DNA from 2 places in the Achromobacter sp. 1011811831 genome. Region 2 is predicted to be linked to the other one. Evidence: riboswitches for the same ligand, from Rfam matches in the RefSeq annotation. Region 2 holds a riboswitch; the other holds the start of a gene.

Region 1 (10,311 bases), on a different contig from region 2:
CGTCTTCCCCCTTCGGCTGGCCGATGCCGCGCTGCGGCGGCTGGCCCAGGCCTATCCCAGCGTGGAGCCGGCCGGCGACGGCCTGTCCGGCGCGCTGATGAATGCCGGCCCCATCATCCACCCGCCGCTCATCCTGATGAACGCCGGCCCCTTGCAGCATTTCGAGCGCTGGGACATCCACAACGAAGGCACCCAGCCGGCCATCCGCGCCGTGACCGATGCGCTGGATGCCGAGCGCGTCGCGCTGCGCGAGGCGCTGGGCTATGGCGCGCCGCATTTCCCGCTGGCTGACCACTACGCCCAGGAAGGCGATGAATGGATGTACGGGCGCGGCGCCCATGGCCGCCTGACCGACAGCGGCGACTGGCGCGAGACCATCGACCTGCACTGCCACCGCTACATGCTGGAGGACACGCGGCTGGGCCTGTCCTTCCTGGTGTCGACGGGCCGCTGGGCCGGCGTGCCCATGCCGGTGGCGCAGGGCCTGCTGGCCCTGGCCTCGGCGCTGACCGGGCGCGACCTGTACGCCGAGGGTCGCACGCTGGAGAACCTGGGCCTGTCCACTCTGTCGCGCGCCGACATGCGCGCGCTGCTGCAGGAGGGCTATTGAGATGGCCGCCCCCTTGTGCGTGATCGGCGCCGGCCGCATGGGACAGGGCATCGCCGCGTCCTACCTGATCGCCGGCCTGGAGGTGTCGCTGATCGACCTCAAGCCCCGCGCCGCCGATGAACAGGCGCGCGTCCACGATGCGGCGCGCGCGGCCGTGCGCGCCGAGCTGGGCATGCTCGCGCGGCTGGGCGTGCTGAGCGAGGACCAGGCCGACGCCGCGCTGGCCCGGCTGCGGTTGCGCGCGAGGGACGACGCGGCCGCCGACCTGCGCGCGGCGCGCGCGGTGTTCGAGGCCGTGCCCGAACGCCTGGACGCCAAGCGTGACGCGCTGCGCTGGCTGGACGAGGCCTGCCCGGCCGACGCCGTGGTGGCATCGACCACGTCCACCTTCCTGGTCACCGAACTGGCGGCGCTGACGGCGCATCCGCAACGCTTCCTGAACGCGCACTGGCTCAACCCGGCCAGCCTGATCCCGCTGGTGGAAGTCAGCCGGGGCCCCGCCACCCGCGACGCCGCCGTCGACCAGCTGCTGGAACTGCTGCGCATGGCGGGCAAGACGCCGGTGATGTGCGCGCCGTCCGCCGGCTACATCGTGCCGCGCATCCAGGCGCTGGCCATGAACGAGGCGGCCCGCATGGTCGAGGAAGGCGTGGCCAGCGCCGAGGACATCGACACCGCCGTGCGCCTGGGCTTCGGCCTGCGCTTCTCGGTGCTGGGCCTGCTGGAATTCATCGACTGGGGCGGCGGCGACATCCTCTACTACGCCTCGCGCTACCTGGCCGGCGCGCTGGACCCGCGCTTCGCGGCGCCGGACGTGATCGCGCGCAACATGGAACAGGGCCGCAACGGCTTGCGCGACGGCCAGGGCTTCTACGACTACGCCGGCGTGGACGTGGACGCGTATCGGATGCAGCGGCTGGAGCAGCTGCGCGACCGGCTGGCGCTGCTGGGCCTGCTGCCGCGCTGTGGCTCGGCGCTGGCCGGGGCCGGCGCGGCGCCGGCCGCCTGACCGGAGACCGCCCGGCAGACCGGCCTGGGCAACGCCTGCCGCCGCGGCTCCCTGGCGCGTCCGCTCAACGGCCTCCCGTCTCCAGCGCGTCCAGCACCTCATAGGCCAGGCGCACGCGATCGGCGTTGGGATAGTTGCGGTTGGCCAGGATCACGATGCCGATCCGGCGTCCCGGCACGAAGGCGACGTAAGCGCCAAAGCCATTGGTGGCACCGGTCTTGTTGATCCAGGCGTCGGCGCGCGGCGCCAGCGGCGGACGCAGCGCGCGCACGTCGTGCGTCTCGAGGGCGACCGTGTTGGCATTGCCTTCCAGCACGGTGTCCAGCGGCGCCGGATAGCGGTACTGCTCCCACACCAGGTCCTGCGTCATGCCGCCCAGTTCGAAATAGCCCCGGTGCGTGTCGGCGATGGCCTGATCCAGCTTGGCGTCGCCGCTGGTGCCGCCCAGGTTCAGCTCCACGAAGCGCAGCAGGTCGCGGGCGCTGGTCTTGACGCCGTAGGCCTCGTCGGCCAGCACGCCGGGACTCACGCGCACCGGCTGGTTGCGCTTGTCATAGCCCTGCGCGTAGCGCGCCATCTGGTCGGCCGGCACCTGCAGATAGGTGCTGGGCAGGCCCAGCTTGGGCAACAGCGTGCCCTGCATCAGCGGCACATAGGCCTGGCCCATGGCATTGGCGGTCGCCACGCCCAGCATGCCGATGCTGGGATTGGCGTAGGTGCGGCGCGTGCCTTCCGCGTAGCTGGGCTGCCAGGCCTGCAGATAGGCCATGAGCTGGGCGCGGTCGCGCACCGTGTCGGGCACCTGCAGCGGGAAGCCGCCCGCCGTATGCGTGGCCAGGCCCAGCAGCGAAACCTTGCCAAAGGCGCTGCCCGCCAGCTCGGGCACGTGGCGCTCGACCGGATCCGCCAGCGACAGCCGGCCCAGCGCCTGGGCGTAGGCGGCCAGCGTGGCCGAATAGGTCTTGCTGATCGAGCCCACTTCGAACAGCGTGTCGTTGGTGACCGGCGCGCGCGTCTCCCAGGAAGCCAGGCCGAAGCTGTAGAAATGCTGCTCGCCCTGCCGGGTCACGGCCACCGCCATGCCGGCGATTTCATGCTGCTTCATCACCGTCAGCACGGCCGCGCGCACGCGCGCGTCGGCGTCATGGATGGGGGACAGCGCCGACGCGGGCAGCGATGCGGCAAGGGTGACGGCCAGCAGGCAGCGGCGGAACAAGGCGGACAGGCGCATGGAGAACTCCCGGAAAACAGCGCGAACAAGACGGGCGGGGCCAGGCGGCGGCATTGCCGCCGGGCGGCGACGACGGGCATGCCGGCGCGCGCCCCGCGCGAACCCAGGATGGTAGCGCCGCCGCGCTCATACTGGTACTAACCCTGAATTCCAGGACGCGGAATATTTGGCTATCCTGCCACGGTCGTAGCAAACACCACGCAGAAGAGACTCGCCCCGGCCCGGCCGCGCGGCGGGCGCCGACGGAGCAACCGCCCCGGAAACTCTCAGGCAGACAGGACTGCGCGGTGTAGACGATCTGGAGAGAGGCGCCTTGCGCGCCCACCGAAGGGGAACCCCGGCACGCGCCGGGCAAAGCTCTCAGGTACCGGGACAGATGGGGTGCAGCGGCCGTCCGGCCGTCGCCACGCCATCTGGAGCAATCATGCCCCGCATCGCCATCATTGGCGCCGGTATTACCGGCGTCACGTCCGCCTACGTCCTGCGCAAGCAGGGTTACGACGTTTCCGTCTACGACCGCCAGCGCTACCCCGCGATGGAAACCTCCTACGCCAACGGCGGCCAGCTGTCGGCCAGCAACGCCGAGGTCTGGAACAGCGCCGCCACCGTGCTCAAGGGCCTGCGCTGGCTGGGTCGCAGCAACGCGCCGCTGCTGCTCAATCCGCGCTTGAGCTGGCACAAGTATTCCTGGCTGCTGCAATTCATGCGCCAGATCCCCAACCACCGCCGCAACACCATCGCCACCACCCGGCTGGCGATCGAGGCGCGCCAGCACCTGTACGACATGGCCGAGGCCGAAGGCATCGACTTCGACCTGGAGCGGCGCGGCATCCTGCACATCTACCACGACGCCGCCAGCTTCGAGGCCGCGCGGCGCGGCAACGAGCTGCTGCGCGAAGGCGGCCTGGAACGCTACGCGGTCACGCCCGAGGAGGCGCGCGACATCGAGCCGGCGCTGCAAACGGCCTGCCACGCCGGCTTCTACACGCCGTCCGACGCCACCGGCGACATCCACAAGTTCACGCGCGGCCTGGCCCAGGCCTGCGAGCGGCTGGGCGTGCGCTTCGTGCAGGACGCCGACGTCGCCGCGATCACGGCCGACGGCGCGGGTTATGCGCTGGACCTGGCCGGCGCGGACGGCGGCGGCGGCGACCGGCACCAGGCCGACGCCGTGGTGGTCTGCGCCGGCGCGGCCAGCCGGCGCTTCGCGCGGCAACTGGGCGACACGGTCAACATCTATCCGGTCAAGGGCTACTCGATCAGCGTGCACCTGGACGACGCCGCCAGCCGCGAGGCCGCGCCGCGCGTCAGCCTGCTCGACGAGGCCGCCAAGATCGTCACCAGCCGGCTGGGCGACCGCTTCCGCGTGGCCGGCACCGCCGAGTTCAACGGCTACAACCTGGACATCCGCGCCGAACGCGTGCAGCCGCTGGTGGACTGGACCCGCCGCCACTTCCCCGGCGTCAGGACGGCGCGCGTGGTGCCCTGGTGCGGGCTGCGCCCGATGACGCCGGACATGATGCCGCGCGTGGGTCCGGGCAAGCGGCCGGGCGTGTTCTACAACACCGGCCACGGCCACCTGGGCTGGACCTTGTCGGCGGCCACCGCGCAGCTATTGGCGGCCAGCGTCGGCGAACGGCTGCGGCCGCACTGAGACGACGCGGGCGCGGCGGCGCCCGCAGCCGGCTGGCCGCAACCGACGGACCACCGCTCGCCGCCAGTGATTGGCCGCCCGCGGCTCGCCGCCCGTCGCCTTGCGCTAGCGCGCCAGCCGGCGCATCGCCAGCGCGACGATCGCGGTCGAGGTCAGCTGCATGGCGGCCACCACGTACAGGCCGGCGGCCACGCCGCCGGTCCATTCCTTCATCCAGCCCATCATGAAGGGCGTGGCGAAGCCGGCCAGGTTGCCGACCGAGTTGATGAAGGCGATGCCGCCGGCGGCGGCCGTGCCGGTCAAAAAGCCCGCCGGAATCGCCCAGAACACGGGAAACGCGCCCAGCACGCCGATGGCGGATACGCTCAGCGCGGCCATCGCCAGCACGGGATTGCCGATGTAGGCGGCGGTCAGCGCAAGCCCCGCCGCGCCGACCAGCGTGGCGCCGGCGCAATGCAGGCGCCGCTCGCCGGTCTTGTCGGAGTGCGCGCCGTTGAGCACCATCGCCACGGTGCCCAGCGTGAAGGGGATCGCCGACAGCAGGCCGATGTCCAGCGCGCCGCGCACGCCCAGCTCGCGCACCAGCGACGGCATCCAGAACGCCAGCGTGGCGTTGCCGCCGACGATGCAGAAATAGGCGGCCGTGCACAACCACAGCGCCGGCTGGCGCAGGGCCTGGGCGAAGCTGGCGTGCTTGCCGCCGTGGCGCTGCTCGGCCTCCAGCTCGGCTTCCAGCGCCGTCTGCTCGGCGGCCGACAGCCAGCGCGCCTGGCGCGGCCGGTCCGGCAGGTAGCCCAGCACCACGATGCCGGCGATCACCGAGGGTATGCCCTCCAGCACGAACAGCCATTGCCAGTTGCGCAACGGCGCCACGCCGTCCATGCCGCTCATGATGAGGCCCGCGATCGGGCCGCCGACCACGCCGGCGATGCCGAAGGACGTCATGAACCAGCCGTTGATGCGGCCGCGCCGGCCGGCGGGGATCCAGTACGTCAGGTACAGCATGACGCCGGGAAAGAAGCCCGCCTCGAACACGCCCAGCAGGAAGCGCAGCAGATAGAACGAGAACGGCGTCGTGACGAAGGCCATGGCCATCGACGTCAGCCCCCACAGGATGGTGATGCGCGCCAGGGTCTTGCGCGCGCCGATGCGCTGCAGCAGCAGATTGCTCGGCACCTCGAACAGGAAATAGCCGATGAAGAAGATGCCCGCGCCCAGGCCGTACACGGCCTCGCTGAAGCGCAGGTCCTGCAGCATCTGCAGCTTGGCGAAGCCGACGTTGACGCGGTCGATCCAGGCGAGCAGGAACAGGAAGATCAGGAAAGGAATCAGCCGCCACGCGACCTTGCTGTGCATGCGGGCGGAATCGACGGCCGGGGCATCGCCCCGGGAATGCTGCGGGGCCAGCTGTGCGGCGGGCTGCGGGGATACGGCATCCATGACTAGTTCCTTGGTGTACCGGACTGGGTTGGGGCCCAACCCGTTACAACCAGGCAGGGCGACGCATCAAGATTTTTAAATTTCTTATAAATATATTTTGAAGCATCGCAAAAATGCAGTAATCGGGAATTACCCGCAGTCGAACCCGCGGCGGGCCGAATCCGCCGCCGGTCTGTTCCCTCGGCCTTCCGGCTTCAGGCCAGCAGATCCTTGGGCAGCGCCGCGATGAAGGACGCGAAGCTGATCGAGCCCTGGCCGGGGCTCATGTGCCGCGTCATCAGCGTGGCGGCGCGGGCCGCGTCCTGGGCCTGGATCGCGGCGACCAGTTCGCCGTGCTGCGCCCAAGAGGAAGCCAGGTGGCCGAAGGCCGAATAGGCGTGGCGGCGGTAGGCGCCGGTGCGCGAGCGCATGCGCAGGATCTCCTGGCGCAGATAGGGATTGCGCGCGCCCTGGTAGAGCGCGTCGTGGAAGCGCCGGTTGTGGTCCTGCCAGGCTTCCGCGTCCTCGCGCCGCGCCACCGCGCCGGCGCGTTCGTGGATGGCGGCCAGTTCCTCGCGCTCGGCCGGCGTCATGCGCTCGCAGGCCAGCCGCGCGCCGATGCCCTCCAGCTCGGCCAGCAGTTCCCACATCGCCAGCAGCTGCGCCACGTCCATCTTGGCCACCACCATGCCGCCGCGCGGCAGGCTGTTGAGCAGCCCTTGCGCCTGCAATTGCAGCAAGGCCTCGCGCACCGGCGTGCGCGACACCTCGTAGGTCTGCATCAGCTGCTGCTCGTCCACGGCGTCGCCCGGCAGCAGGCTGCCGTCGCGGATGGATTCCTCGATGGACAGGCGTATGCGTTCGGCGGCCTTCATCGCGGCGCTCCCGGAATCGAAAGGTTCAGGCGTGCACGGTTCGTCATATTATTTTCTTGACTTCTATAAATATATTTATGACACTGGAATCTTATTTTAAGACCTAAGCGTAGCAGGAGACACCCGTCATGGACGAGAAACGCAAGGAAGACTGGCAGTCCTGGGTCGAGCTGGCCTTCCTGAGCCACGGACTGGCCGTGCCGCCGGACGCGCAACGGGCCGTCGCTCGCACCCTGATGCGCCTGTCGGCCGTGGCCGCCGAGATCGCGCCGCTCGAGGATGGCCATGATTGACGCCTCTGCCTTCCTCTCCGTGGCCGGCGCGCGCGCGGCCTATCGACGCGCCGCGCCGCCGCTGCGCGACGCCCACGTCGCCGCCCTGGCCGCCGGCTTCACGCGCCGCGCCGCGCCGCTGGGCTGCGTGGTCCAGCTGTTCGCCCCCGCGTCGGCCCCCGCCGATGCGGACGGGCTGCTCGCCGGCGTGCCGCTGGCGCACAAGGACGCCTTCGACACCGGCCTGCATGCGCCCCGCCTGGGCGGCCCGCGAGCGACGGGCGCGCCCCGTCCCGCCGCGTCCGTGCTGCGGCGGCTGGCCGGGCATGGCGCGCTGAACCTGGGCGCGCTGGCGATGGCCGAACATGCCTGCGGCGCTACGGCGGAGAACCCGCACGCGCCAGCCCTGATGAACCCGCTGGACAGCGCGGCGGCGGTCGGCGGCTCTTCCAGCGGCTCGGCGGTCGCGGTGGCGGCCGGCCTGTGCCCGGCCTCGCTGGGCACGGACACCGCCGGCTCGGTCCGCATGCCGGCCGCGACCTGCGGCCTGATCGGCCTGAAGCCCACGCCGGGACGCTTGTCCGCGCAAGGCGTGGCCCCGCTCGCGCCGACGCTGGACACGGTGGGCGTGATCGCCCGCGACGCGCTGGACGCCGCCAGCGTCTTCGCCGCCGCCCTGCCCGCCGGCGACGAAGATCCCGAGCTGCCCTTGCGGCCGGACGCGCTGGAGCGCGAGCTGGCGCGCCCGCGCGACTGGCGCATCGCCAATGCGCTGCATGCGGATGGAGAGGATCCCACGGTCGCCGCCGCGCTGACGGGCTTCGAGCAGCGCCTGCGCGGCGCCATCGGGCTGAGGCCGGCCGCGCTGCCCGACCTGGACCGCCTGAACCGGCTGGCGCAGATCGTGCTTCACGCCGAGGCCGCGCTGGCGCTGGCGGCGGCCGTGCGCGGCGGCCTGGACACGCTGGCCCCGTCGACCCGCGCCATCGCGCTGCCGGGCTGGGCCATGCCGGCCGTCTGGTATCGCCACGCGCTGGCGCAGGCGGCGCCGCTGCGAGCGGCCTTCCTGGCCGGCAGCCTGGGCGACGCCGACCTGCTGCTGGCGCCCTGCTTCCCGCAAGGCGTGCCGGACCGCGACGCGGTCACGACCTCCAGCCCCGCCTTCGACCCGCGCGCGCTGGCCGCGCTGCATCGCCATCACGCCTACGTCAATTTCCTGGGCCTGCCGGCGCTGGTGCTGCCGGTGGGCCTGGACGGCCGCGGCCGCCCCGTCAGCGCGCAGCTGATCGGCGCGCCGGGCAGCGAGGCGCGGATGCTGGCCTTCGCCCGCCAGTTCGCCCTGCCCCACTCCACGTTTTTGCAACGCTGACCCATGGGAACCACCATGTCCAAGATCACCGCCTCCCCCGCCCTGTCGCGCTTTCGCGTTCTCGACCTGTCGCGCGTGCGCGCCGGCCCGACCTGCGTGCGCATCCTGGCGGACTTCGGCGCCGACGTCATCCGCATCGAACCGCCCGCCGGCGTCGATCCCAACGAAGCCATGTTCGCCGCCGACCGCCACGGCGGCGACTTCCAGAACCTGAACCGCAACAAGCGCTCGTTGACGCTGAACCTGAAGAAGCCTGAAGGCCTGGCCGTGCTGCGCAGCCTGGTCGCCACCGCCGACGTGGTGGTCGAGAACTGGCGCCCGGACGTCAAGGCGCGGCTCGGCCTGGCCTATGAGGACCTGCGCGCCATCAACCCGCGCATCATCCTGGCCAGCATCTCCGGCTTCGGCCAGGATGGCCCCTATGCGGGCCGGCCTGGCTTCGACCAGATCATCCAGGGCATGGGCGGGCTGATGTCGGTCACCGGCCATGCCGGCGGCGGACCGCTGCGCGCGGGCCTGGCCGTGGCCGACTGCGGCACCGGCATCTACGCGGCGGTCGGCATCCTGCTGGCCTTGCTGGAGCGCGAGCGCTCGGGCGAGGGCCAGTGGGTGCACAGCTCGCTGCTGCATACCCAGATCGCGCTGATGGACTTCCAGGCGGCGCGCTACCTGAACGAAGGCGATACGCCCGCACAGGCCGGCAACGACCATCCCACCAGCAGCCCAATGGGCCTGTTCGAGGCCAGCGACGGCGCCTTCAACCTGGGCGCCTCCGGCGAGGGCAACTGGAAGCGCCTGTGCGACTGCCTGGACGCGCCGCAGTGGCTGCAAGACCCGCGCTACGCCACCGAGAAGCTGCGCGTGGCCAACCGCGCCCCGCTCAATGAAGCGCTGGCGCGGCGCTTCCGGGAAGCCAGCGTGGCCCACTGGGTCGAGCTGCTGAACCGCGCCGGCGTGCCGGCCGGCCCGGTCTACACCATTCCCCAGGTATTCGAGGACGAGCAGGTGCGGCACCTGGGCGTGGCGCAGTCCGTGACCGGCGACGATGGCCAGGCCTACCGCCTGATCTCGCAGCCCGTCACGCTGACGCGCACGCCCGCCGCCATCGCCCGCCCCGCGCCGGGCTGGGGCGAGCACACCGACGAGATGCTGGCCGAAGCGGGCTATGACGCCGCCGGCATCGCGCGCCTGCGCGCGGAGGGCGTGGTATGAGCGGCGCGCCCTCGCCGGCCAGCGGCCAGCCCGCCGGCCACATCCAGGAAACGCTGCGCGACGGCATCGCCACGCTGACGATCAGCAACCCGGCTCGCCGCAACGCCATGACGCTGGCCATGTGGCGGCAATTGGCGGCCTGCCTGGCGCGGCTGCGCGAAGCGCCGGACCTGCGGGTGCTGGCCCTGACCGGCGCGGGCTCGCAGGCCTTCGTGTCGGGCGCCGACATCAGCGAATTCGACCAGGCCCGCGACAGCGCCGAGGCGGCCGTCATCTACAACCAGGCCGTGGCCGAGGCGCAGGACGCGCTGGCGCGCTTTCCGGCGCCCACGGTGGCGCTGATCCAGGGCGCCTGCATGGGCGGCGGCATCGGCCTGGCGCTGGCCTGCGACCTGCGCTACGCCAGCGCCAGCGCGCGCTTTCGCATGCCGGCCGCGCGCCTGGGCCTGGGCTACGGCTATGCCGACATGCGCCGCGTGGTGGCGGTGACCGGCATGGCCGCGGCCTTCGAGCTGTTCTACACCGCCCGCACCCTGGACGCCGAACAGGCGCAGGCCGGCGGACTGCTGCACGAGCGTTTCGCGCTGGACGATTTCGAGCGGCTCTCCCTGGCCCGCCTGCAACGCATCGCCGCCAACGCGCCCCTGTCCTTGCGGGCGG
Region 2 (10,311 bases):
CCGCTGCAATTTCACCAATCTCGGCGCCGGCCCCGCCAACTTCCTGTCCGAGAACCCGCACTTCTGCCGTTCGGCGCTGGCGGGCTACACGCCGCAGGATTTCCTGGCGCTGCTCAAGCGCCATCGCGTGTCCTGGCACGAGAAGCATCGCGGCCAGCTGTTCTGCGACGATTCCAGCGAATCCATCATCGGGCTGCTGCGCGCCGAGTGCGACGAGGGCGGGGTGGCCTGGCGCATGGGCTGTTCGGTGGCCGAGATCGTCCATGGCGAGCAGGGTTTCGAGCTGCGCACCAGCCAGGGCCTCATCCGCGCGGCCAAGCTGGTCGTGGCCACCGGCGGCATGGCGATCCCGCAGCTGGGCGCCACCGATTTCGGCCTGAAGATCGCGCGCCAGTTCGGCCTGAAGATCGTCGAGCCACGGCCCGCGCTGGTGCCGCTGACCTTCGACGCGGCGCAGTGGCAGCCTTTGTCGGCGCTGTCCGGCGTGGCGCTGGAAGTGAGCCTGTCCACGGGGCAGGGCAAGGCGCGTGGCGAGTTCCTCGAAGACCTGCTGTTCACGCATCGCGGGCTGTCGGGGCCGGCGATCCTGCAGATTTCCAGCTACTGGAAGCCGGGCGAGCCCATCGTGGTGGACCTGGCGCCGGGCCGTGACCTGGCCGCCGAGCTGCTGGACGCCAAGTCCGGCAACCGCCAGCAACTGCACACGGTGCTGGCCGGGCTGTGGCCCAAGCGGCTGGCCGACGCCTGGCTGGCGCTGGCCGAGCAGGGCGGCAAGCCGGGACTGGCCGCCTTGCGGCTGGCCGACGCGCCGGACAAGACGCTGCGCGGGCTGGCCCAGGACATCCATCAATGGACGCTGGTGCCCAGCGGCACGGCCGGCTACAAGAAGGCCGAGGTCATGCGCGGCGGGGTGGACACGCGCGGGCTGGACCAGAAGTCCATGCAGGCGCGCACCGTGCCCGGCCTGTACTTCATCGGCGAGGCCGTGGACGTGACCGGCTGGCTGGGCGGCTACAACTTCCAGTGGGCCTGGGCCTCGGGCGTGGCTTGCGGCAAGGCGCTGTAGCGACGGGATCGGGCCGCCGCCGGGTACGCGTCCGGCGGCGATAGGCCGGCCTTATCGCGCGGATTGTGACAATCTCGTTGTGGTATTAAATAAAAATAAATATCATTTGTGTTTTCGATAGTGATTCGTTCCCATCACCAACGGACGATCTGACGGAGACACCAGATGGCCTATACCTTGCCCCCGCTACCCTACGCCTATGACGCGCTGGAGCCGCACATCGACGCGCTGACGATGGAGATCCATCACAGCAAGCATCACCAGACCTACGTCAACAACCTGAACGCCGCCCTGGAAGGCGCCGGCCTGTCGACCGACGAACCGGTGGAGGCGCTGGTGGCGCGGCTGGACCAGCTGCCCGCTGCCATCAACGCGGCGGTGCGCAACAACGGCGGCGGTCACGCCAACCACAGCCTGTTCTGGAGCGTGATGTCGCCGCGCGGCGGCGGCGCGCCCGACGGCGCGCTGGCGCATGCCATCGCGTCCGACCTTGGCGGGCTGGATGCCTTCCGCGAAGCCTTCACCAAGGCCGCGTTGACCCGCTTCGGCAGCGGTTGGGCCTGGCTGTCGGTGACGCCGGCCGGCAAGCTCGTGGTCGAGAGCAGCGCCAACCAGGACAGTCCGCTGATGCACGGCAATACCCCGATCCTCGGCCTGGACGTATGGGAGCACGCCTACTACCTGAAATACCAGAACCGCCGCCCCGAGTACATCGGCGCGTTCTACAACGTGATCGATTGGCCCGAGGTGGCGCGCCGCTACGCGGCCGCCGTGGGCTGATCGCGGTTACGCCAGCGAGGCGCCCATGAACACATTCAGCCGACACCGGATCCGACCCGCCGCCACCAGCGTCAGCATCTGGACGCTGGCCGTGCTGGTGTCCTGCCTGGCCCTGTACCAGCTCTGGGTCTACCTGGACGTGCGCGCGCCGCACGTGGCCGACGCGCTGCTGGGCGGCATGATGGCCGCCGCCGCGACCGCGCTGGGCACGCTGCCCGTGCTGTTCGCCCAGACCCTGCCGCAGAAGGTGCAGGACAGCCTGTACGGTTTCGGCGCCGGCGTCATGCTGGCCGCCAGCGCCTTCTCGCTGGTGGCGCCCGGCATCGCCGCGGCCGGCGAGCTGGGGCATGGCCCCTGGGGCGCCGGCATCCTGGTCGGCGCCGCCATCCTGCTGGGCGCGGCGGTGCTGCTGCTGATGGACCGCTGCCTGCCGCACGAGCATTTCATCAAGGGCAGGGAAGGCATCGAGGCGCATCGCCTGCGCCGCACCTGGCTGTTCGTGTTCGCCATCACGCTGCACAACCTGCCCGAAGGGCTGGCCATCGGCGTGGGCTATGCCGGCAACGACCCGCTGCGCGGCACGGCGCTGGCCACCGGCATCGCCATCCAGGACATCCCCGAAGGGCTGGTGGTGGCGGTGGCGCTGATGGCCGCCGGTTACAAGCGCGCCTTCGCGGTGGCGCTGGGCATGCTGTCGGGTCTGGTGGAGCCGCTGGGCGCGGTGCTGGGCGCGGCCGTGGTGGGCTGGTCGGCGGCCTTGCTGCCGTGGGGACTGGGCTTTGCCGCCGGGGCCATGCTGTTCGTCATCAGCCATGAAATCATTCCCGAATCGCACCGCAAGGGACACGAGGTCTACGCCACTTGCGGGCTGATGCTGGGCTTCGTGCTGATGATGTTGCTGGATACCGCGCTGGGCTAGCGGCCGCGGCCCCGAACGGCGCGCGGACAGCCGGGTTTCCTCGCTTTCCGGCGCCCGAGGTTTCGATGTATGCTTGCGCCGCTGTCATGCATGTTGCGGGAGAGAGCGGCCATCAAGCTGGCCGCCGCCGAAGGCGCAATTCGCCCGGAATCGCTCAGGTAACCCATACCGTCCATGCTTGCCCTGTCCCGGTTTTCGGTCGATGTGGCAAAACAGCACTCTGGAGAGACCTGGCGCCGCGCCTTTCAGGCCGTCCCGAATGGGGACGTAGCGGGCAGCCCAGGCGCCGAAGGTGCACACCCGCCACGCGGGGCAACTCTCAGGCAAAAGGACAGAGGGGCGGAAGATTCAGCCGTGCCGTGGACGCGTGTCCGCTGGCGGCTTTCCGCAACCCTGGCAACGCTGCCGCTCCGGAGTTCCCGCGCATGTCCGCAACCCTCAAACGCACCCCGCTGGCCGACGAACACATCGCCTCCGGCGCCCGAATGGTCGACTTCGGCGGCTGGGACATGCCGCTGGCCTACGGCTCGCAGCTGGAAGAGCACCACGCCGTGCGCCAGGACGCCGGCATGTTCGACGTCTCGCACATGCTCAACGTCGATGTGACGGGCCCGGACGCCTTCGCCTTCCTGCAGCGCCTGGTCGCCAATGACGTGGCCAAGCTGACCGTGCCGGGCAAGGCGCTGTACAGCTGCATGCTCAATCCGCAGGGCGGCGTGATCGACGACCTGATCATCTATTTCTTCGCCGCCGACCAGTGGCGCGTCGTGGTCAATGCCGGCACCGCCGACAAGGACATCGCCTGGATGCAGCGCGTCCGGCAGTCCGGCAAATTCGACGTGGCCATCGCACCGCGCCGCGACCTGGCCATGATCGCCGTGCAGGGCCCCAACGCCCGCGCCAAGGTCTGGGCCGCGCGTCCGGCCTGGCAGGCCGCCAGCGAACCGCTGACCCCGTTCGTGGCCGCCCAGGTGGGCGACGATACGCTGGTGGCCCGCACCGGCTACACCGGCGAGGACGGCTTCGAGATCGTGCTGCCCGCCACGCAGGCCGTCGCGCTGTGGCGCGACCTGGCTGCGCAGGGCGTGCGTCCCTGCGGCCTGGGCGCGCGCGACACGCTGCGCCTGGAAGCCGGCATGAACCTCTACGGCCAGGACATGGACGAGCTGATCCAGCCCGACCAGGCCGGCCTGACCTGGACGGTATCGCTGAAGAACGCCGAGCGCCGCTTCATCGGCCGCGACGCGCTGGAACAATTCGCCACCCCGGCCGCCTTCCTCGGCCTGAAGCTGCAGGAACGCGGCGTGATGCGTGCCCACATGGCCGTGCGCGCCAAGCAGGGCGCGGGCGAGCTGACCAGCGGCACCATGTCGCCCACCCTGGGCGTGTCCATCGGCTTCGCCCGCCTGCCCGTGGGCGTGGTTCCCGGCGACACGGTCGAGGTGGACATCCGCGGCAAATGGGTGCCCGCCCTGGTCTGCAAGCTGCCGTTTGTCCGTAACGGCAAAGCCGTCGAACACTCGTAAACTCGAAGCTTCGCGCGCGCCGGCCGGCAGGCCCGCGCGCGAGGCGCGCAATCCTTTTTCCCCATCCGAATAGCCCCAGGAGTTCCCATGAGCCTGCCCACCGATCGCAAGTACACCGAGTCCCATGAATGGGTCAAAGCCGAAGGCGACGTGTTCGTCGTCGGCATCACCGACACCGCCCAGGACCAGCTGGGCGACCTGGTCTTCGTCGGCGACGTCAAGGTCGGCGCCAAGCTGGCCGCTGGCGAAACCGCCGGCGTGGTCGAGTCGGTCAAGGCCGCCTCCGACATCTACGCGCCCGTGGCCGGCGAGATCGTCGCCTTCAACGAAGAGCTGGAAAGCAATCCCAACCTGATCAACGAGTCGGCCTTCACCGCCTGGATCTTCAAGATCAAGCCGGACAACGCCGCCGACGCGGACAAGCTGCTGGACGCCGCCGGCTACGAAGCCGTCGCCAACGGCTAAGCCCGTCCCGCGCGGGCTGGCCGCTGCCGCCGCCTGCCCGCGCGCTGCCATACCGATCGTCCCCGACGCTCACGCACCCGAGATCCTCCCCATGTCGCGCGCCCTAGACACCCACACCGACTTCATTCCCCGCCACATCGGCCCCTCCGACGCCGACCAGGCCGCCATGCTCGCCGTGATCGGCAGCCCCAGCCTGGACGCGCTGATCGAAGAAGTCGTGCCGCCCAAGATCCGCAGCCAGGCCCCGCTGGCGCTGCCGCCCTCGCGCAGCGAAACCGACGTGCTGGCCGAGCTCAAGCAGGTCGCCGGGCGCAACAAGGTCTACCGCAGCTACATCGGCCAGGGTTACTACGGCACGCAGACGCCCAACGTGGTGTTGCGCAACATTCTTGAGAATCCCGCCTGGTACACGGCCTACACGCCTTACCAGCCCGAGATCTCGCAGGGCCGCCTGGAGGCCCTGCTGAACTACCAGACCATGGTCGCCGACCTGACCGGGCTGGACATCTCCAACGCCTCGCTGCTGGACGAGAGCACGGCCGCCGCCGAAGCCATGACGCTGGCCCGCCGCAGCGCCAAGTCCAAGAGCCCGGTGTTTTTCATCTCGCGCCACGTGCACCCGCAGACCATCGAGGTCGTGCGCACCCGCGCCGAGGGCCTGGACATCGAGATCGCCGTGGGCGACGAGGCCGAAGGCCTGCCGGAATGCTTCGGCGTGCTGCTGCAATACCCGCACAGCACCGGCTCGGTGGCCGACTACCGCAAGCTGGCCGACGCCGCTCACGCGCAGGGCGCGGTGGTGGCCGTGGCCACGGACCTGCTGGCGCTGGCCGTGCTGGCTGCGCCGGGCGAGTGGGGTGCCGACATCGCCGTGGGCTCGGCCCAGCGTTTCGGCGTGCCGTTCGGTTTCGGCGGCCCGCATGCCGGCTTCATGGCCTGCAAGGACGCCTACAAGCGCAACATGGCCGGCCGCCTGGTCGGCGTGTCCAAGGACGCGCAGGGCAACCCGGCCATGCGCCTGGCGCTGCAAACGCGCGAGCAGCACATCCGCCGCGAAAAGGCCACTTCCAACATCTGCACCGCGCAGGTGCTGCTGGCCGTGATGGCCGGCATGTACGCCGTGTGGCACGGCCCGGCCGGCATCCGCCGCATCGCCAACCGCGTCAACCGCTACACCGCAATCCTGCGCGCCGAGCTGGTCAAGCTGGGCGTGAAGGTCGCCAACGACAGCTTCTTCGACACGCTGCTGCTGGAAACCGGCGCGGCCACGCCCGCCATCCTGACCGCGGCCGACTGCGCCCAGGTCAACCTGCGCCGCGTCGACGGCGCGCGTCTGGCCGTCTCGCTGGACGAGACCGTCACCGCCGCCGACCTGCAGGCCCTGGTCAACGTGTTCGCCTCCGGCCTGGAACGCGATGACCTCGAGCTGGACGTCGACGCCCTCGACGCCGCGGCCGCCAGCGGCATCCCCGCCGCCGTGGCCCGCGAAAGCGCCATCCTGGTGCACCCGGTGTTCTCCAGCGTGCAGTCGGAAACCGACATGCTGCGCTACCTGCGCAAGCTGGCCGACAAGGACCTGGCGCTGGACCGCACCATGATCCCGCTGGGCTCGTGCACCATGAAGCTGAACGCCACGGCCGAGATGATCCCCATCACCTGGCCCGAGTTCGCGCTGATCCACCCCTTCGCGCCCGCCTCGCAGAGCCAGGGCTACAAGGAACTGATCGACCGCCTGTCGGCCGCGCTGTGCGAGATCACCGGCTACGACAACATCAGCCTGCAGCCGAACTCCGGCGCGCAGGGCGAGTACGCCGGCCTGCTGGCGATCCGCGGCTACCACCAGGCCAACGGCCAGCATCAGCGCAACGTCTGCCTGATCCCCTCGTCGGCGCACGGCACCAACCCCGCGTCGGCCCAGCTGGCCGGCATGGACGTGGTGGTGGTGGCCTCCGACGCCAACGGCAACGTCGACCTGCCCGACCTGCGCGCCAAGATCGAACAGGTCGGCGACAAGCTGGCCGCGCTGATGATCACCTACCCGTCCACGCACGGCGTGTTCGAGGAAGCCGTGACCGAGATCTGCGAACTGGTGCACCAGGCCGGCGGCCAGGTCTACCTGGACGGCGCCAATATGAACGCCATGGTGGGCGTGGCTCAGCCTGGCAAGTTCGGTTCCGACGTCTCGCACCTGAACCTGCACAAGACCTTCTGCATCCCGCACGGCGGCGGTGGCCCGGGCGTGGGCCCGGTGGCGGTGCGCGCGCACCTGGCCCCGTACCTGCCGGGCGTGGTCAATGAGCAGGGCAAGCTGCCCGGCGAAGCCAAGGTCGGCCCGGTCTCGGCCGCGCCCTTCGGATCGGCCGGCATCCTGCCGATCCCGTTCGTGTACATCTCGCTGATGGGCGCCGACGGCCTGCGCCGCGCCACCGAAGTCGCGATCCTGAACGCGAACTACGTCGCCACCCGCCTGCGCGACCATTATCCGGTGCTGTACGCGGGCCGCAACGGCCGCGTGGCGCACGAGTGCATCCTGGACGTGCGTCCGCTCAAGGAAACCAGCGGCATCAGCGCCGAGGACATCGCCAAGCGCCTGATGGACTACGGCTTCCACGCGCCCACCATGAGCTTCCCGGTGGCCGGCACGCTGATGGTCGAGCCGACCGAATCGGAAGGCCAGGCCGAGCTGGACCGCTTCGTCGACGCCATGATCTCGATCCGCGAGGAAATCGCCCAGGTCGAGCGCGGCGAACGCGACCGCGAGGACAACGTCCTGAAGAACGCGCCGCACACCGCGCAGATGCTGCTGGCCGAAGAGTGGCTGCACGACTACCCGCGCCAGCAGGCCGCCTACCCGGTGGCCTCGCTGCGCGACGGCAAGTACTGGCCGCCCGTGGCCCGTGTCGACAACGCCTACGGCGACCGCAACCTGGTCTGCGCCTGCCTGCCGGTCGAAGCCTACGCCTGAGGCGCATGACGGCCGCGCCGGAAGGCGGGGCCGTTGTGCCGGCGGGAGGAAAACCCTGGTTCCTGGAACCAGGGTTTTTTTTATCGCGCCCGCGGGGATGTGCAAGAATCAGGCGTGCGCGCGGCGCGGCCGCGCGGGGGGAGATCCTGATGAATACGCCTGCTTTCATTCTGGCCATCCTGGGCGCGCTGTGGCTGGGCGCGATGCTGCCCGGCCCGAGTTTCGTCATCGTCGCGCGCAGCGCCATCGGCCAGTCGCGCCTGGACGGCCTGGCCTCGGCGCTGGGCATGGGCATCGGCGGCATCCTGTTCGCCAGCCTGGCGCTGGCCGGACTCTATTCCGTACTGCAAACCGTCGAATGGCTGTACCTGGGCCTGAAGCTCGCCGGCGGCGCGTACCTGCTCCATGTGTCGTACAGGATCTGGCGCGGCGCGAGCCAGCCCTTCGCGCTGCCCGGCGCGGTGGCGGCGCGGCCCGGCAGCGCGCGCAAGTCGTTCTGGACGGGACTGGCCACCCAGATGAGCAATCCCAAGACCGCCATCTGGTACGGCAGCATTTTCGCGGCCCTGTTGCCGCAGCAGCCGCCGGCCTGGGTGTATTTCGCCTTGCCGCCGCTGGTGTTCCTGGTCGAGTTCGGCTGGTATGCCATCGTCGCGCTGTGCTTCTCGGCCCAGGGGCCGAGGGCCGTCTACCTGCGCGCGAAGAAATGGGTGGACCGGCTCGCCGCCTGCGCCATGGCCGCGCTGGGCCTGCGCCTGATCCTGACCGCTCGCAAGAGCGGCCTCTGACGCGGCGCGCCATGGGCATGGGAAATCTGGTGCTATTGCTGCTGGGCGTCGATTACCTGCGCAAGCGCGCGCTCGGGCTGGCCGTCGCTGGCTGGCTGTTCCTGGTTGCCGGCGCGGTGGTGTTCATCGACGCGCTGGACGGGGTGCTGTATTTTCCCCTGGACGGCTTTGCCGCGCTGATCGTGATCGAGGGGCTGGCGACGCTGGCCATCGCAAAGTCCGGCGTCGGCGGCCAGCGCGTGCTGCGCTATGTGAAGGGCCTGTTCGTGCTGACGGCTGGCGTGCTGGTCCTGGCGGGCGATCAACACGGGCATTTCGTGCTGTCGATGATCTTCGGCCTGCTGTTCCTGGTCGATGGCCTGATGCAGTGCATCGCCGCCTACGTGGTGCGCTACGCGCGCTGGCGCTATGTGTTCGCCTCGGGCGTGGCCGAGATCCTGCTGGCGATCTTCTTCTTCCAGCCCTATCCCACGCACTACGTGGGCACCGTGCCGTATTGCGTGGGGCTGTTCCTGGCCTTCTCCGGCTTCAAGCTGCTGGTGCTGGCGCGCCGCGTCCGCACGCTGGGAGCCAATCCCGGGCTGGTCGTCAACGCGCGGCCGGACTTCATGCCGACCGCGTCCGCCGGCCCGGCGCAGACCGTGTTCGACGGCCCGCCGCTGGAATCGGAGCGCGCCCTGACCGTGCACGTCTGGACCCCGTCCGGCTCGGCCAAGGCGCAGACGCGCAACTACCTGATGCTGAACCGCTACATCGCGGCCGTGGACGTCAACGGCGTCATCTCCACGGGGCACGCGGCGCTGGAATCGCCTGAAGGCGTGTATGTGAGCCTGTACCCGGCGCAGGAGATCGACCGGTCCCCCGAACAGTTTGGCGCCCTGCTGCGCGCCACGGCCGAGAACGACGTGCCGGGCGTGTTCCAGCCCGACTACGCCACGGAATCGAAAGCCTGGTGTCCGTCCACCACGCAGGTGCGCATCCGCAACTACGACGCGGCCAGGCTGCAGGCGTTCTGGGACGCCTACCGGCAGGATGCCACCTACAACCTGACGCACCGCAACTGTTCCAGCTCGGTATCGCGCGCGCTGGAGGCGGCGCTGGACGGCGTGGTCGGCCGGCTGCATGGTCCGCAGGCCGGCTGGCGCGTGCTGCTGCGGTTGCTGCTGACGCCGGAATTGTGGGTGGCCTCGCAGATCCGCAAGCGCGCGCTCACCATGGCCTGGACGCCGGGCCTGACGCTGGACTACGCGCGCGCGCTCAGCATGCTGGCCGACCCCCGGCCGTTCGGCTGGTGGCAGATGTCGCAGGCCGCGCTGCGCTTGATCAGGCAGCGGCGCGCGGCCTGGCGCAGCCAGGACCGGGAAGCCCAGGCGCGCAACGCGCAAGAGGCGCCCTCGTCGCAAGGCGCGCAATGATCCTCGCCATCCTGGCCGGTGCGGCGATCGTGGCGGCGGCGGGGTGGGGCGCGGGCGCGCTGTGGTTCCAGTCGCCTCGCGGCGGCGCGTGGCGCGCGCTGTCCGTGGCGTGCTGGCTGGCGCTGGCCGGCGCGGCGCTGCTGGGCCTGGCGCTGGAACATGCCGCGCCGCTCTGGCTGTTCGGCGCCGCGCTGCTCGGCCTGCTGGCCTGGTGGAGCTTGGGCGTGCGGCCGTCCAATGCGCGCAGCTGGATGCCGGAGGTGGCGCGGACGACGCGCGGCGACATCGACGGCGACAGGGTCACGCTGCACGATGTGCGCGACTTCGACTGGCGCACGCGCAGCGACTACGACGTGCGCTGGCGCACCGAGACCTACGATCTGTCGC

The links. Region 2 has a riboswitch for glycine ahead of gcvT (glycine cleavage system aminomethyltransferase GcvT). Riboswitches for the same ligand answer to the same signal wherever they lie in the genome.
Region 1: another riboswitch for glycine. It lies ahead of AC6LJ9_RS09520 (D-amino acid dehydrogenase); the one in region 2 lies ahead of gcvT (glycine cleavage system aminomethyltransferase GcvT).

Annotation. Positions count from the first base shown of each region.
Region 1 is NZ_JCBANG010000017.1:68,026-78,336, reverse strand. It holds gene AC6LJ9_RS09535 (NAD/NADP octopine/nopaline dehydrogenase family protein) at 1-610, shown strand, start outside; gene AC6LJ9_RS09530 (3-hydroxybutyryl-CoA dehydrogenase) at 612-1,619, shown strand; gene ampC (class C beta-lactamase) at 1,684-2,850, opposite strand; glycine riboswitch at 3,042-3,143, shown strand; glycine riboswitch at 3,147-3,228, shown strand; gene AC6LJ9_RS09520 (D-amino acid dehydrogenase) at 3,275-4,504, shown strand; gene AC6LJ9_RS09515 (MFS transporter) at 4,610-5,944, opposite strand; gene AC6LJ9_RS09510 (GntR family transcriptional regulator) at 6,139-6,798, opposite strand; gene AC6LJ9_RS09505 (hypothetical protein) at 6,927-7,091, shown strand; gene AC6LJ9_RS09500 (amidase) at 7,084-8,439, shown strand; gene AC6LJ9_RS09495 (CaiB/BaiF CoA transferase family protein) at 8,455-9,651, shown strand; gene AC6LJ9_RS09490 (enoyl-CoA hydratase) at 9,648-10,311, shown strand, end outside.
Region 2 is NZ_JCBANG010000029.1:31,387-41,697, forward strand. It holds gene AC6LJ9_RS13445 (BaiN/RdsA family NAD(P)/FAD-dependent oxidoreductase) at 1-1,066, shown strand, start outside; gene AC6LJ9_RS13450 (superoxide dismutase) at 1,232-1,846, shown strand; gene AC6LJ9_RS13455 (ZIP family metal transporter) at 1,872-2,765, shown strand; glycine riboswitch at 2,852-2,946, shown strand; glycine riboswitch at 2,976-3,110, shown strand; gene gcvT (glycine cleavage system aminomethyltransferase GcvT) at 3,191-4,291, shown strand; gene gcvH (glycine cleavage system protein GcvH) at 4,379-4,756, shown strand; gene gcvP (aminomethyl-transferring glycine dehydrogenase) at 4,848-7,721, shown strand; gene AC6LJ9_RS13475 (LysE family translocator) at 7,871-8,509, shown strand; gene AC6LJ9_RS13480 (HdeD family acid-resistance protein) at 8,527-9,924, shown strand; gene AC6LJ9_RS13485 (Lnb N-terminal periplasmic domain-containing protein) at 9,921-10,311, shown strand, end outside.